2 regions of the Aromatoleum bremense genome follow, and region 1 is predicted to be linked to the other one. Evidence: riboswitches for the same ligand, from Rfam matches in the RefSeq annotation. Region 1 holds a riboswitch; the other holds the start of a gene.
The links. A riboswitch is a leader RNA that binds a small molecule or an ion and turns the genes downstream of it on or off. The one in region 1 is predicted to bind S-adenosylhomocysteine.
Positions count from the first base shown of each region.

Region 2: another riboswitch for S-adenosylhomocysteine. It lies ahead of ahcY (adenosylhomocysteinase); the one in region 1 lies ahead of metH (methionine synthase).

Region 1 is NZ_CP059467.1:2,039,537-2,044,522, forward strand. Features, by position in the region: gene bamE (outer membrane protein assembly factor BamE domain-containing protein) at 1-379, shown strand, start outside; gene pbN1_RS09555 (DUF4399 domain-containing protein) at 480-914, opposite strand; gene pbN1_RS09560 (SPFH domain-containing protein) at 1,149-2,012, opposite strand; gene pbN1_RS09565 (NfeD family protein) at 2,026-2,469, opposite strand; S-adenosyl-L-homocysteine riboswitch at 2,614-2,695, shown strand; gene metH (methionine synthase) at 2,783-4,986, shown strand, end outside.
Region 2 is NZ_CP059467.1:2,593,910-2,598,895, forward strand. Features, by position in the region: gene pbN1_RS12255 (DUF1326 domain-containing protein) at 66-668, opposite strand; gene metF (methylenetetrahydrofolate reductase [NAD(P)H]) at 838-1,671, opposite strand; gene ahcY (adenosylhomocysteinase) at 1,684-3,096, opposite strand; S-adenosyl-L-homocysteine riboswitch at 3,171-3,243, opposite strand; gene pbN1_RS12270 (cold-shock protein) at 3,561-3,767, shown strand; gene infA (translation initiation factor IF-1) at 3,916-4,176, shown strand; gene pbN1_RS12280 (4Fe-4S binding protein) at 4,252-4,986, opposite strand, start outside.

The DNA.
Region 1 (4,986 bases):
GACCGTCGACGCGAGCGGCGTCGTGATCGACCAGTACGACGCGCTCTCCGACGAGAATCTCACCCGGGTCAAGCCGGGCATGACGCAGGACGAAGTGTCGCGCCTGCTCGGCACGCACCGCTCGGTGCAGGTGTTCAAGCTCAGCGGCGAGGAGGTGTGGGACTGGAACGTGTACAACGACGGCCCGGGCGTCGCGACGCTGTTCAACGTGCATTTCATCGATGGCAGGGTCGTGCGCACGAGCCGCACCTACGTCTATCCCCGCGACGGCATGGTGTTCGGCCACTGGTACCCGTATTCCTATCGCTACCCGTACGGCTACCCGTTTTCATATTGGTCGCCCTACTGGGGCTTCGGATGGCACGGCTACCCGTGGTGAGGCCGCGGACCGTTGCTCCGGGCGGACTGGTGAAGGCGGCCGAACCGACCGGCTGACGCTTTTCGCCCCGCGCGCCGGCGGTCCGCTGCCACGCGACGTTTTACGGTTCGAGCACTGCCGGTGCGGCGGCCACGGGGCTATTCACCTGGACGCTGATCGTAGCGCTGAGGCCGGGGCCGTACGACTGGTGCAGGCCGTCGGCGAACTGGAGCGTGAGCGTGTGCTTTCCGGGGGCGAGCTTGAGCGTGGTTTCCGTCTGGCCCTTGCCGAAATGCAGGTGCGTCGCATCGGTCGGCACCGGTTTGCCGGCTTCGATCGGCTTGCCATCGACAATCAGGTGATGATGCCCGGAGCCCTCGGCGAGCTGGCCCGCGGGTTGCACGCGTATGCCCTCGACGCCCATCTTTACCGTGAATTCCTGGGGCACCGCCGCACTGTCGGCGGGCTCGATGAAATAGACGCGACCGGCCGCCGTCGCGAGCGGCGACAAGATCGCGGCAGCAGCAAGGACGGCAAGGGAAAGAATTTTTTTCATATCGGCTCTCCGTTGGTTCACCTGCAGGGGATTTCATCCTAGACCCGGGCAGTGCGGATTTCGCGGCCGATTCAGTACCGCTGCGGGTTAAAGTGCCAGCGCTCAGTGACGCGAAGTGGTGCGATGAACGCACCGCTTCTTGAACGCTACCGTGACCGGATCGCCGGTGTTGACCTGTTACGACCGGATGGTCATTACCGGTTGTCAGCTATGCCAGCAAAGGGACGGCTGCCACTACACCGCGAGCTTGCCGCGCGCGAGCAGGCCGCGCACAGTCTCCTGCAGGTCGGCCGGCAGCACGACGAGCTTGGCACTGTCGGCCGAACCCATGCGCTCGATCGCGGCGATGTATTTCTCGCCGAGTATGTACATCATCGGCCCGGGCTGGTCGCCGATCGCGGCGGCGACGCGGCGGATCGCTTCGGCGGAAGCTTCGGCGAGCATCACTTGGGCGTCGGCGTCGCGTTTCGCCGATTCGAGGCGCGCCTCGGCTTCGAGGATCGCGGCCTGCTTCGCGCCTTCGGCCTTGGTCACCGCGGCTTTCCTCTCGCGCTCGGCGGCGGCCTGCAGTTCCATCGCGCGCTGCATCGATGCGGATGGCTTGATGTCCTGGATCTCGACCGACTTGACGGTGAGGCCCCAGTCGACGGCTTCGTCGGCGATGCTCTCGCGCAGCCGCGCCTTGATCTTGTCGCGCGACGACAGCGCGGCGTCGAGCTCCATTTCGCCGACGATCGAGCGCAGCGTCGTCATGATCAGGTTGCGGATCGCCTCGGCGAAGTCCGTGACGCCATACACCGCCTTGACCGGGTCGGTGACCTTGATGAACGCAATCGCGTTGGTGAGGATCACCGCGTTGTCGCGCGTGATGACCTCCTGCTCCTGCACGTCGAGGATGATGTCCTTGGTGACGAGCTTGTAGGCCACCTTGTCGAGGTAAGGAATGATGACGTTGAGGCCGGGTTTCAGCGTGCCGTGGTACTTGCCGAGGCGCTCGACGATCCATTCCTCGCCCTGCGGCAGGATGCGCACGCCTTTCGCGAGCGTGACGACGACGAAGATCAGGACTGCGACGACGACGATGAACCCTTCGCTCATGGAACCCCCTTGCTCAGGCTTTGACGACTTTCAGGAAACTGCCTTCGACCGCGACGACGCGCACGCGCTCGCCGGCGGGAATCTCGCTCTCGGCGAGGCATACCCATTCCTCGGCGCCCAGCACCGGGCGCTGGAAGCGCACCCGGCCGCGCTGGAACGGCGCAACCGCGCCGACGAGCAGGCCGACCTCGCCGATGACCTCGCCGGCGGAGGTGCCGATGCGGGTCTTGTGAAAGCCGGGCTTGAACACGCGGAACCACAGCGCGACCATCGCGAGCGAGAGCGCGGTCCACAGCGCGAGCTGGGTCGTAAGCGTGAGCGCCGGCGCGGCGAGCACGACGAGCGCCATCACGAGGGCGGCGACGCCGAACCAGATCACGAAGAAGGACGGGATCGCCAGTTCGGCGAGAATCAGCACGATGCCTGCGACCGCCCACTGCCACCATTCGATATTCATGGCGCCCTCCTTTGCGGCGATTGTAACGGGATGTGGCGGGCATGTGCGCCGGCGTGATCCGGATCGACGACGTGGCCACCGGTCAGGTGGCATCCGCTCATGAGCTGCCTTGGCACGCCGCGGCAAATTCCCTAAAATTACTCCCTTGCTGAGGAGCGCTGCGACCCGCGACGGGCTGTGACTGCCGGGGCCAGGCTCAGCAACCGAACAACGGCGCTCGCAAACCACCCACCGGGGTTTGCCGCGCCGTTTGCTTTTGCGCGCTTTTTGCGGCTTCTGCCCGGTGCCTGAACCGCACGAGCGAGGTAGAACCATGCAAGCCGACCGTACCGAAGAACTCCGCGATCTTCTTTCCCGCCGCATCCTGATCCTCGACGGGGCGATGGGCACGATGATCCAGCAGCACAAGCTCGGCGAACCGGATTATCGCGGCGAAAGGTTCCGCGACCACCCGAAGGACCTGAAGGGCAACAACGACCTGCTGGTGCTGACGCGCCCGGACGTCGTTGCCGGCATCCATCGCGCCTATCTCGACGCCGGCGCGGACATCATCGAAACGAACACCTTCAACGGCACCCGCGTGTCGCAGGCCGAATACGGTCTTGGCGATTGCGCGTACGAGATCAACGTCGCCGGCGCGCGGTTGGTGCGCGAGCTGTGCGACAAGTACACGGCGCAGAACCCCGAAAAGCCGCGCTTCTGCGCCGGCGTGCTCGGGCCGACGTCGCGCACGCTGTCGATCTCGCCCGACGTCAATGATCCGGGCTTTCGCAACGTCACGTTCGAAGCGCTCGTCGACGACTATTACGACTCGGCGCGCGGTCTGCTCGAAGGCGGTGCGGACCTGCTGCTGATCGAGACGATCTTCGACACCCTGAACGCAAAGGCGGCGATCTTCGCCGTCGAGAAGCTGTTCGCGGAACTCGTCTGCGAAGGGGGCAACCGCGTGCCGGTGATGATCTCCGGCACGATCACCGACGCGTCGGGGCGCACGCTGTCGGGCCAGACCGCGGAAGCGTTCTGGAACTCGCTCGCGCACGCGCGGCCGATCTCGTTCGGCCTGAACTGCGCGCTCGGCGCGAAGGAACTGCGCCAGTACGTCGAGGAACTGTCGAACCTCTGCGACACGCACGTCTCGGCGCACCCGAACGCCGGCCTGCCGAATCCGCTGTCGCCGACCGGCTACGACGAGACGCCGGAACATCTCGCGCGCGACATCCGCGAATGGGCCCAATCGGGGCTCGTCAACATCGTCGGCGGCTGCTGCGGCACGACGCCGGCGCACATCAAGGCGATCGCCGACATCGTTTCCGGTCTCGCGCCGCGCGCGGTGCCGGTGCTCGAGAAGAAGCTGCGCCTGTCCGGCCTCGAGCCCTTCAACGTCGGCGCCGACAGCCTGTTCGTGAACGTCGGCGAGCGCACCAACGTCACCGGTTCGAAAGCCTTCGCGCGGATGATCCTCGAAGGCCGCTTCGACGACGCGCTCGCGGTCGCACGCCAGCAGGTCGACAACGGCGCGCAGGTCATCGACATCAACATGGACGAGGCGATGCTCGACTCGCTGGCGGCGATGGAGCGCTTCCTCAAGCTCATCGCGTCCGAGCCGGACATTTCGCGCGTGCCGATCATGCTCGACTCGTCGAAGTGGAGCGTCATCGAGGCGGGCCTGAAGTGCATCCAGGGCAAGGGCGTCGTCAATTCGATTTCGATGAAGGAGGGCGAAGCCGAGTTCCTGCGCCAGGCGCGGCTGTGCCGCCAGTACGGCGCCGCGGTCATCGTCATGGCCTTCGACGAGCGGGGCCAGGCCGACACGTTCGAGCGCAAGACGGGCATCTGCGCCCGCGCGTACGAACTGCTCACCGGCATCGGCTTTCCGCCCGAAGACATCATCTTCGATCCGAACATCTTCGCCATCGCGACCGGCATCGAGGAGCACGACAACTACGCCGTCGATTTCATCAACGCGGTCGCGTGGATCAAGGCGAACCTGCCTTTTGCCAAGACGTCCGGCGGCGTGTCGAACGTCAGTTTCAGCTTCCGCGGCAACGACGCGGTGCGCGAGGCGATCCACACGGTGTTCCTGTACCACGCGATCCGTGCCGGCCTGTCGATGGGCATCGTCAACGCCGGGCAGCTGGGCGTCTATGACGACCTGGATCCGGTGCTGCGCGACAAGGTCGAGGACGTCGTGCTGAACAGGCATGCGGGCGCCGGCGAGGCGCTCGTCGAGGCGGCGCAGAGCGTCAAGGAAGGCCGGGCGAAGAACGCCGGGCCGGACCTCGCGTGGCGCGCGCTGCCGGTCGAGGAGCGGCTGTCGCACGCGCTCGTCAAAGGCATCACCGACTTCGTCGTCGCCGACACCGAGGAAGTGCGCGCGAAGCTCGAAGCCGAAGGCCGCCCGCCGTTGTCGGTCATCGAAGGCCCGCTGATGGCCGGCATGAACGTCGTCGGCGACCTCTTCGGCGCCGGCAAGATGTTCCTGCCGCAGGTCGTGAAATCCGCGCGCGTGATGAAGCA
Region 2 (4,986 bases), 550 kb from region 1:
GGATCGGCCCCGTGCCGTCCGCCGGAGGTTGATTCGCATCGGGGACAGGCGGCACGCCGGCGGACTCAGCCTGCGAAGCGGAAGCTGCCCTGCGCCGAGTTGTGTCCCTGAAGATCGACGTTGATGCCGAGCGCATCAGCTTTGGCCCAGTACTTCGGCGCCCGCCCGACGTAGGTCGGCGAGCCGGGGATCGTTGAGAAGATCGTGTCGCTCAGCACCGTCGGCCGGTTGTCTGCGCCGCGCGCGACCTCGAGATCCGCTTCGACCTTGTCGCCGATGCGCAGCCGCCCCGAGCCTTCCGTGACGTCGAACTGGATTTTGACGCGTTCGACGGCGACGACCTCGCCGACCAGTTGCGCGAGGTCGGCAATCGGCCCGCCGAGCTTGCCGGTGAACACCGACAGCAAGGCCTCCTCCTGTGCCGGGCTCGCGTTTTCGTCGACGAACGCGAGGGCGCGCCAGTTGCCCTTCAGCACATTGCCGGGGATGTGCGCGAGCATGCCGAAAGTGAGACCGGAAACGTCGGTACCCGCGACGTCGCCCTTGTCGATATGCCAGGCTAGGGTGCCGTCGCAGGTTCCGCCATCCGGGTCGTCGCCGATCCAGCACGGGCAGACGGCCTTGCAGGTGCACACTTCGAGCATCCGCCCTTCGATCTGATATGCCATGACGATTCTCCTTGCTCGTGCATGCATCGCGATGTGGGCATGTGCAACGCTCTCGTCGATCAGAATGAGGGTCGGCGGGGGCAGGGGCCGCGCCCGTTGGGGGGTAAGAAGCGCTCTCCTCTCACCCAATCCCGTTATAGCCGCGGCCCTGACCCTGTCAATACGCGCTTCAGGCCAGCTTCAGCCGCTCGCAGATCGCCGTCGTCAGGCTCGCCTGGTTCATGCTGTAGAAGTGCAGGCCCGGCGCTCCGGCGGCGAGCAGGCGTTCGCACAGCTCGGTGACGACGTCGAGACCGAACGCGCGGATCGACTCCGCGTCGTCGCCGTAGGCTTCGAACTTCTTGCGCATCCAGCGCGGGATCTCGGCGCCGCACGCGTCGGAGAAGCGCGCGAGCTTCGAGAAGCTGCCGATCGGCATGATGCCGGGGACGATCGGGATGTCGAGGCCCATCGCGCGGACTTCACTGACGAAGTGGAGGTATGCGTCGAAGTTGTAGAAGTACTGCGTGATCGCCGAATCGGCGCCGGCCTCGGCCTTGCGCTTGAACGCGAGCAGGTCGTCGCGCGGACTTTTGGCCTGCGGGTGCCATTCGGGATAGGCCGCGACCTCGATGCGGAAGCGGTCGCCGGTCTCCGTGCGGATGAATTCCACCAGCTCGCTGGCGTAGCGGAACTCTCCCGCGTCGCCGACGCCAGACGGCAGGTCGCCGCGCAACGCGACGATGCGGCGGATGCCGGCGGCGGCGTAGTCGGCGAGGATCTCGCGGATGCCTTCGCGCGTCGAGCCGATGCACGACAGGTGCGGCGCGGCCTCGAAGCCGTCGGCGGCGATTTCCCTGACGGTCGCGAACGTGCGTTCGCGCGTCGAGCCGCCCGCGCCGTAGGTCACCGAAAAGAACGCCGGCTTGAGGCGCGCGAGTTTCGCGCGCGTCGCGGCGAGCTTGTCGACGCCGTCGGGCGTCTGCGGCGGGAAGAATTCGATCGAAAGTTCGGGTCTGTGCATGATGCGCCCCGATCAGTAGCGGTAGTGGGCCGACTTGTACGGCCCTTCGACCGGCACGCCGATGTAGGCCGCCTGGTCCGGGCGCAGCTCGGTGAGCTGCGCGTTGAGCTTCTGCAGCTGCAGCCGCGCGACTTTCTCGTCGAGGTGCTTCGGCAGCGTATAGACGCCCACCGGGTAGTCCGCGGTGCGCGTGAAGAGCTCGATCTGCGCGATCGTCTGGTTCGCGAACGAGGAGGACATCACGTAGCTCGGGTGGCCGGTCGCGCAGCCGAGGTTAACGAGGCGGCCCTTCGCGAGCAGGATGATCCGTTTTCCGTCCGGGAAGATGACGTGATCGACCTGCGGCTTGATCTCTTCCCACTCGTAACCTTCGATCGACGCGACGTCGATCTCGTTGTCGAAGTGGCCGATGTTGCAGACGATCGCCTGGTCCTTCATCCTCGCCATGTGGTCGTGCGTGATCACGTGGTAGTTGCCGGTGCAGGTGACGAAGATGTCGGCATGTTCGGCGGCGTAGTCCATCGTCACGACGCGGTAGCCTTCCATCGCCGCCTGCAGCGCGCAGATCGGGTCGATCTCGGTGACCCACACTTGGGCCGACAGCGCGCGCAGCGCCTGCGCCGAGCCCTTGCCGACGTCGCCGTAGCCGCACACCACCGCGACTTTGCCGGCGACCATCACGTCGGTCGCGCGCTTGATGCCGTCGACGAGCGACTCGCGGCAGCCGTACAGGTTGTCGAACTTCGACTTCGTCACCGAATCGTTGACGTTGATCGCCGGGAACCGCAGCTCGCCGCGCTCGTGCATCTGGTACAGGCGATGCACGCCGGTCGTCGTCTCCTCGGTGACGCCCCGGATCGCGGCAAGCCGCACCGAGTACCACGTCGGATCGCTCGCGAGCTTCGCGCGGATCGCGGCGAACAGCACGCGCTCCTCTTCCGAACCGGGCTTCGCGAGCACCGAAGCGTCCTTCTCGGCGCGGGCGCCCAAGTGCAGCAGCAGCGTCGCGTCACCGCCGTCGTCGAGGATCATGTTCGAGTAGCCGCCGTCCCGCCACTCGAAGATCCGGTGCGTGTAATCCCAGTAGTCGGCGAGCGACTCGCCCTTGACCGCGAACACCGGCACACCGGACGCGGCGATCGCGGCCGCGGCGTGGTCCTGCGTCGAGAAGATGTTGCACGACGCCCAGCGCACTTCGGCGCCGAGCGCAGTCAGCGTCTCGATCAGCACCGCGGTCTGGATCGTCATGTGCAGCGACCCGGTGATGCGTGCACCCTTGAGCGGCTGCACGACAGCGAACTCCTCGCGGATCGCCATCAGGCCGGGCATCTCGGTCTCGGCGATGCGGATTTCCTTGCGGCCCCAGCCGGCGAGCGCGAGGTCGGCGACGACGTAATCAGTGAAGTTTTCAGCCACAGAGTTCATGTGAGTTCCTTGAACGTGTGGCCGGGAAGGGGTGCTGCGGTGAGCTCACCTTGTCACCCCGTGCCCGGCACGGGTTAAGGTGAGCGCAGTTGCGGAAAATGAGCCGAGCCTGGGACGAAAGAAAGTCTCGCAGCGCTCCTCGGCAGGGCGGGATTATAACTGTCCGCGACGGCGCGTGGAGCACCGCTTCGATTTGCAGCCGCCGCTCTTTGGGCGGACCCGGAGCAGCGAGAACCGGAGATGCGACAGGCGTCCATCCGAAAGTGCGCAGATGTAAGAATGTACGTTCCGTTTGCAAAACCCGACGATCCAGTCCACAGTGCACCGCAGCGATCTTCAAGTAGCACCGTTGTTGTCCGGTTCAGTATCTGCTTTTCTGCGGTATCTCTCCCTCATCACCCTGCCGTCTTGAGCTTCGCCCTCACCCCAGGGCACGTCCCTTCATTTTTCAGGATATTCAAGACATGGCAACAGGTACCGTAAAGTGGTTTAACGACTCCAAAGGCTTCGGTTTCATCACCCCGGAAAGCGGTGGCGACGATCTTTTCGCGCACTTCTCCGCGATTCAGGGACAGGGTTTCAAGACCCTGGCGGAAGGCCAGCGCGTCAGCTTCGACGTCACCTCCGGCCCGAAAGGCCAGCAGGCGTCGAACATCCGTCCGGCTGACTGAGCATTCCCGGCGCGGCATGGCAGCAATGCCATGCCCTCGGCCCCGCGGGGCCGGGACCCCGGCATTCCTTCAAGAACGCCTCCCCGAGGGAAAAATCACGGCGCATGCCGGACTTTTCCCTTTCTGCTTTCCTTCTGGAGACATCGTCATCGCCAAGGAAGAACTGATCGAAATGAGCGGGATGGTAGTTGAAGTCCTGCCCGACTCCCGTTTCCGCGTCACCCTCGACAACGGCCACAACCTCGTCGCCTATTCCGCGGGCAAGATGCGCAAGCACCATATCCGCATTCTGTGCGGCGACAAGGTTTCCCTCGAACTCTCCCCCTACGATCTGAGCAAGGGGCGCATCACTTTCCGCCACATCGAAGGCCGCGGGCCTCTCGGTCCACAGCAGCGGCGCAGACGCTGATCGCGTCCGGCATTCAGGGCCTGGCCGCCTGAATGCGTCGGGGCGAGGGACTGCCGTCATCCCCCACTCCACGTCTTACCAGATAAAGAACATCGTCACCCACGGCGCGACCGCGCCTGCGGCTGCAGCGCAAAAAGCGAGCAGCGCAGCGACCCGGCGTGCGCCGGACGATGCCGCTCGCCGCACGTGCAGCGCACCGAGCACGAGGCTCGCGCCGGCCGCAGCGGCGAGCAGCAGTCCGCGCACCAGCGGCAGGCTCGCGAGCACGACTCCTTCGGCCGACAGCAGTGTGACGGTCAGCGCCGACAGGCCGAGGAACACGCCGACGCCGCCGAGCGGAATCAGCGCGTAGGCGAGCCGCCGATGCGCCGCCGCCTCGCCGATGAGCCACCCGGCGGCACGCAGCCATAGCGTGATCCAGCCGCCGATGACGAGCGCCGTCGTGCCGATGTAGCCGAGAATCATCAGGCCGTCGAGCCACGTGAACACGTCGTTTGCTTCGGGGTAATGCGTCAGCAGCCACCACGGGATGTCGCTGTCGAGCAGCGCGAAGGCGTCGCGCTCGACGAGCCATTCGGCGGCGGCGAGCTTGGCCTGCACGAACCACGGCGACGCCGACCACTGGAATGCGCCGATCGCGGTGCCGATGACGCCGAACACCAGCAAGCGCGCTTCCCAGACGTCGGTTTCCTCGCTGCGCAGGCTCGCGACTTCGGCGCCGGGCAGGCGGCCGACCAACTGCACCGCGTCGCGATGACCGCTGCAGCGCCCGCACATGTGGCACGCGGCGGCGCTTTCCATACGGCGGAT